2 linked regions of the Arenibacter algicola genome follow. The main gene of each other region encodes a partner of the protein of the gene in region 2 in a complex. Links are inferred from orthologs where the notes say so. Each region holds a gene or a part of one and is shown on either strand. Other genes may lie near its edges. The genes, in order: pheT and pheS.

Region 1 (3,373 bases), 1.6 Mb from region 2 along the record:
AATAGTTTTTTAAAAAAGGAAAATTCCATTATAGAAAGTGCCGCAGATTCTGGTAACCATTATACATTATTGGAAGCTGTAAAGGCGGCAAATTTGGACAAGATATTGAACGAGGATGGTCCGTTTACTGTTTTTGCGCCCTCTGATATGGCTTTTAGAAAACTCTCCAAAGTAAACTTGAAGGAATTATTATTACCTGAAAATAAAAAGGAGCTCTTTTCACTTTTAACCTATCACATTGTTGCTGGCAACATAACGGCCTCCAAAATTTTAAAGGCTTTGTGCAACGGGAATGGAAAAGCTAGTTTTACAACTGTACAGGGTGATAAAATTTTCGCTTCCATGGACGGATTGGATATTGTACTTACGGACAAGGCTGGAAATAGGGCCAAAATAACCAGTGCCGATGCCAATCAATGCAATGGGATTATCCATGAGATAGACAGTGTTATATTGCCCAATGCCCTTTCAGCGACAAATTTACCGTAATTCTGCTCCTAATTCGCTTTCATAACGCTGTAAAAGCTTGTTCATTATCTTATCTATCTGCTTGTCGGTCAAGGTGCCGTTTTCATCTTGCAAGGTGTAGCTTACGGCATAGGACTTTTTGCCTTCGGGCAAATTTTCACCATTGTACACATCAAAAAGGTTTACATTGGTTAAAAATTTCCGTTCGGTCTGAAGTGCGATGTCGTAAATCTGCTTAAAACTTACCTGCTCGTCCACTAAAAGGGCGTAGTCTCTCGTTACTTCGGGATATTTTGGAATCTCTTTATAAATAATTTTGCTGTTCACAATGGCTTCCAAAATATAGTCCCAGTCAAAATCCGCATATAGAACCTCTTCCTTAATATCAAATTCCTTTAAAATGGATTTCTTTACCACTCCAATACTAACCATTGCCTTATTGGCCAATAACAAGGAAATCCCCTCAGATAGAATATCACTGGAAGCAGGTTGGGAAATAAGATGGGTAAGTCCCAATCTATTCAAGAGATTTTCCACAATAGCTTTAAGGTAAAAGAAATCTGCCTTTTTTGGAGGTGTAGTCCAAGTATCTTCCAGTCTGTTCCCGGTCACAAGAATGCTTAGGTGCTTTTTCTCCTCTCTCTGGGTCTGATATTGATGATAGGTCTTTCCAAACTCGAATATTTTGAGGTTGTGCATTTGCCTATTGCTGTTGTGGGCAATGGCCTCTAAACCTGAAAACAACATAGATTGCCTCATTACCGATAGATCGGTACTAAGGGGGTTTAACATACTAATAGTTTGCTCTTCCCTAATATCTTCCGATAATTTATTATAGGCAGGGGAAGTTAAGCTATTGGCCAATATTTCATTAAATCCTTTTGAAGCTAAAAAATTACCTATAATGTTTTGGATCTTATAATCCTCAAATTTGGAAGTAGGGGCAATGGAAGCGTTCAGTTTTTCTTTGAACTCTACATTATTATAGCCAAAAACACGAAGAATTTCTTCAATAACATCTACCTCACGCTGTACATCCACACGGTAAAATGGAATTGATAACCCCAGTCCGGATTCAGTAACATTTTTAACCTTTATATCCAATGATGCCAGAATGGATTTTATGGTGTCCTTAGGTAGTTCCTGGCCTATAAGCTTGTTAATTTTGTCGAAAGTCAAAAACACGTGGTAGTCGTCCTTCTTTTTAGGATAAATATCTACAATGTCCGAAGTAATATCTCCCCCTGCAATTTCGTGGATAAGGAGAGCAGCCCGTTTTAGGCAATATTCAACATTATCTATATCTATCCCCCTTTCAAATCGGAAGGAAGCGTCTGTATTAATACTGTGTCTTTTGGCAGTTTTTCTTACGGATACTGGATTAAAGAAGGCACTTTCCAGGAATATACTACTGGTACTTTCGGTAACCCCGGAATTTTGCCCGCCAAGGACTCCGGCTATACACAGGGGCTTTTCGGTATCGCAGATCATAAGATCATCATCGCTCAATGTGCGCTGAACCCCGTCCAAAGTGGTAAATTTGGTTCCTTTGGGAAGTGTTTTGACCACTATTTTGTTTCCCTTGATCTTTGCAGCATCAAAGGCATGCAAGGGCTGCCCCAATTCGTGCAACACATAATTGGTAGCGTCCACTACATTGTTCTTTGGGGTAATTCCTATAGATCTTAATCTGTTTTTCAACCAGTCCGGTGATGGTTGCACAATTAGATTGCTTATGGTTATTCCACAATATCTTGGAGCCAGTTCGCTTTTGATTACCTCAACATCAATTTTTAATGATCTGTTTACAATATTGAAATTGGTCACAGGGGGGGTAATCAGTTCCTTAAGGATATCCTTTTGCTTAAATCCGGCTTTTAAATCCCTGGCAACTCCAAAGTGGCTCATGGCATCGGCCCTGTTTGGGGTCAACCCAATTTCAAAGACCTCATCCACTTCAACCTCGAAAACTTCGGAACAGGGTGTTCCAACCTTTAAGCTATCAGGGAGTATCATAATTCCGTCGTGGCTTTCGCCCAATCCAAGCTCATCTTCGGCACAGATCATGCCATGGCTTTCCTCTCCACGAATCTTTCCTTTTTTTATGACCCAGGCTTCTCCTTCCCCAGTGTATAGGGTTGTTCCTATGGTGGCCACGGGTACCTTCTGTCCGGCCTCTACGTTGGGTGCGCCACAGACAATTTGTAAAGGAGCTTCAAGACCTATATTTACAGTGGTCAATTTTAATTTATCGGCGTTAGGATGTTTTACACAGGTTAAAACTTCACCAACCACAATTCCTCTCAATCCTCCTTTAACAGATTCAAAAGGAGAAATACCCTCAACCTCTAGGCCCAAGTCAGTTAATAATTCAGCTGTCCTATTGGAATCCCAGTCAATTTTCAAGAACTGCTTCAACCAGTTGTAAGATATTTTCATCGAGTTTTTTTAAAGACCTCAAATATAAAACAATGCTAGAAGACATTCAATACGTATTTGATTGAATGTTTTATTTTTTAATATCCAAAAATTTTTGTTACTTAACTTTATGTTTTTTCCAACATTCTTTTCAATTCACTCGATCATTATGTGAATTTGGCCAAAAATCCCCCCTAAGAGAGGTTCCCTCTCAACTTAATTATAATTTAAAAATGAAGCACATTTTCTTCATATTTTTTCTATTTACACTGTTCAATAGCTGTAAAGATTCTAATGCTATTGTATTGGAAGAAGGCATTTGGTTGGCCCAATTGGAAGTAGGTGACCATCAACTTTTACCTTTCAATTTTAACCTTAAGAACACCGCAAGTGGAGCAAACACAATTGAATTGTACAACGCCGATGAAACTATTTTTATTGACGAAATAAAGGTGATGAAAGATTCTGTGGTCATTAGATTGCCGGT
Region 2 (3,268 bases):
CTTTCTCTTGAAATTATGAACTTTAAGATGGATGTTTTTTTCTTTTTCCCATTGCGCTATCTTTTTGTCCAATTGTACATAAATGTCATTGGGGGCAATTTTAAAGTAACGTTTACGATCTCCAGGTTTGGTAAAATATACCACTCTTCCCTGGGTTTGTAAAAGCTGTAAATTGGTAGATACGGAGCTTTTGCAGGAATCCAAGCCATCTACAAGCTCATCAAAGCCCAATCCATCTTTTTCAGTAAGAATCAACATGGAAAATATTCTGGCTGACAAGGGAGATAACTGTTTGTTTTTTTCAAAATAAACGCCTAATTCTTCTGTAAGTTGCTTTATTTCGGAGTTTTGTTCCACTATAGATGAAAATTTTTGGTAAATGTACAATTGGTTCGGTAAAAACCGAACCAATAAGGGGTTAATATTTTGTTAATGCGAAAATGTAGGTGTTTTAAATATTATTTGGCATAATACCCTCCAATTCCATAACGGGGACAGGACCTAGATTGGATTCGCTTATGGAGTATTTTTCAAAGAGGAAGCGTTTCTCGTAAAGTTTGTCATCGGCGAAAAAAGTAACAAAGAATTCATTGTTAAAAGCCAGTATATCTTCTTGGAGTATTTCTATTTTGCGAAAGCTTTTGGCCGGAATGTCTCCTAGTCCATGTCTCATGGTGGAAGTTTTCCGGTCTCCTTCATAGCCGTTGGAAACAGCTATGACAGCTTCAATCTTGGAATCCCGGTCGTTGATAAGGTAGGCATTCCAATTTTTTTCCAAGAATTCATCGTTCCATTCATGTATAATGGCGACATGTACATTTTTCGCAATAGGAATTTCTATATCTTTTTTCAATTGTAGAGAGAATAATTCAGAATTTTACCGACTATAGTGGTTGGTGAAATTATGTTAATACTACATTCTAATTGTGGACCTCTTGTCCAAATTGTGTACCCTATTATGTGATTGTCACATCATTTGTTGGAATTCCGGGTTTAGCATTAGAAAGCACTCTTAAACTGCTCCAAAAAGCGCATATCATTTTCGCTCAATAGTCGAATATCCGATATTTGATGTAACAAAAGCGCAATTCTATCTATCCCCATACCAAAAGCGAAACCGGAGTATTCATTGGCATCTATGCCGCAATTGGTAAGTACATTGGGGTCTACCATACCACAGCCCATGATTTCCAACCACCCAGTTCCTTTGGTCATTTTATAATCCGTTTCGGTTTCCAACCCCCAATAAACATCTACTTCGGCACTGGGCTCGGTAAATGGGAAGTAGGAAGGCCTAAGCCTTATTTTAGATTTTCCGAACAATTCGGTAGTAAAAAATTGTAGCGTTTGCTTTAAATCCGCAAAAGAAACGTCCTTATCTATATAGAGCCCTTCCACTTGATGAAAGAAGCAATGGGAACGTGCGGATATTGCTTCGTTCCTATAAACCCTGCCTGGAGAAATGGTCCTTATAGGGGGTTTGTTGTTTTCCATATAGCGCACTTGTACCGATGAGGTATGGGTACGCAATAAAATATCCGGATCGGTTTGTATAAAAAAGGTGTCCTGCATATCCCTTGCCGGATGGTATTCCGGAAGGTTCAAAGCGGTAAAATTATGCCAATCATCCTCTATTTCCGGACCTTCCGAGACATTGAAGCCAATGCGCGAAAAGATGTCTATAATCTGATTTTTGACTATCGATATTGGATGGCGTGTTCCAAGTCCCAAAGGTTCTCCGGGTCTTGTTAAATCGCCATAAATCCCTTTTTCCTCTTTCTTGTTTTCAAGGGCTTCCTTTAAGGCATTTACCTTTTCGGTAGCAACGGTTTTGAGTAAATTGACAGTTTTTCCAAACTCTTTTTTTTGCTCGTTCGGAACGTTCTTAAAATCTGAAAAAAAATGATTGAACAATCCTTTCTTTCCTAGGTATTTAATACGGAAGGCCTCTATGGCCTCTATATCGGTAGAAGAAAAATTTTCTACCTCGGTAATGTGCTTTTTTATGGTATCGATCATGCTGTTCGGCTAATGCCGCAAATTTAAGATATTTACGGCATTACCGACTACATATTTCATCATAAATTGGCGTAGAACCTACGCTGAAGCTTCCACCTTCTTAAAATTATTCTTTTTGTCCAAGTACTTTATACATTCATCGAAGGTGTCAAAAATACGTTCTTTTGGTATCAAATCGGGTATTAGATCTACACGCTCCATCATGTAACGTGGCTGATCCAGTACATCTACCAATAATACCTCGATGTTGGAATTAAGTAAATCTATAAGTACATCTTCTAAAGTATAGAGTCCGGATTGATCCATATACTGCATACGGTCCATTCGGATAATAACCGTTGAAGCCGATCTTGGAATTTGGTCAGCCAATACTTGAAATTCACTTGTGGAACCAAAGAATAGTGGACCTTTGATGTGCTTAATAAAAACTTTTTCCTTTAAATGTTTCGGAAAATTGGCTTCATCTGCCCACCCTTTTTCATGTTCCAGGGTTTTTACATCTGACCTTTCAGCGGTTAGATCTCCCATTTTTTTCATGAACATTAGTGAAGCAATTACCAGACCAACACCTACTGCATAAACCAAATTCCATACAGAAGAAAGAACAAGTACAACAAGCATTATGATAACTTCAGAACTTAACTTTATTGGACCAACGCTCACGTCTTTTGGTAAGCTTGGAATGGCTTTTAAGCCTTTATAGTCCATAACGCCTATACCTACAGTAACCAATATACCGGCAAGTACAGCTGCAGGTATTTGAGATGCAACTGGGCCTAGGCCTAAAAGAATTATTAAAAGCAGTACACCCGCAACCATACCCGATAGTTTGGTTTTACCTCCAGCGTTTATATTTACTACCGTACGAATGGTGGCGCCAGCTCCTGGAATACCCCCAAAAATAGCTGCTACACTGTTACCTATACCCTGACCTACAAGCTCTTTGTTGGGTTGGTGTTTTGTTTTGGTCATGTTATCGGCTACTACAGAGGTCAAGAGAGAATCTATGGCTCCCAATAAGGCCAAGGTCAATGCAGTAAAGATATATGGAGTTACGGAGCTGAGTTTAAATCCTGTGAATATTTCAAGATAAGGAACTGGGAAACCGCTAGGTATTTCTTCAATAGGCCGGTAGTTGAATCCGAATCCGTATGCCACGCCCGAAACGACGATTAGGGCTACCAATGCACTTGGTATGGCAGTTGTAATTCTTTTAAAACCGTAAATAATGGCAATTGTGGATAGTGCC

What was found.
Region 1: the proteins of pheS (region 2) and pheT are in contact, whole or in part, in a crystal structure (PDB 6P24), measured with the Escherichia coli proteins. The link is inferred for Arenibacter algicola from one-to-one orthologs.

Annotation. Positions count from the first base shown.
Region 1 is NZ_JPOO01000003.1:940,606-943,978, reverse strand. Bases 195-3,230 are described here. They hold pheT (phenylalanine--tRNA ligase subunit beta), read right to left. Parts: upstream 2,908-3,230; coding sequence 481-2,907; downstream 195-480. Other genes in these bases: U735_RS0114300 (peroxiredoxin family protein), read left to right, coding at 3,120-3,230; U735_RS0114310 (fasciclin domain-containing protein), read left to right, coding at 195-489. Also shown: more of U735_RS0114310, read left to right, coding at 1-194; more of U735_RS0114300, read left to right, coding at 3,231-3,373.
Region 2 is NZ_JPOO01000003.1:2,514,290-2,517,557, reverse strand. The notes cover bases 10-2,940. They hold pheS (phenylalanine--tRNA ligase subunit alpha), read right to left. Parts: upstream 2,020-2,940; coding sequence 1,000-2,019; downstream 10-999. Other genes in these bases: U735_RS0121355 (SulP family inorganic anion transporter), read right to left, coding at 2,098-2,940; U735_RS0121365 (hypothetical protein), read right to left, coding at 452-853; U735_RS0121370 (GbsR/MarR family transcriptional regulator), read right to left, coding at 10-357. Outside these bases: more of U735_RS0121370, read right to left, coding at 1-9; more of U735_RS0121355, read right to left, coding at 2,941-3,268.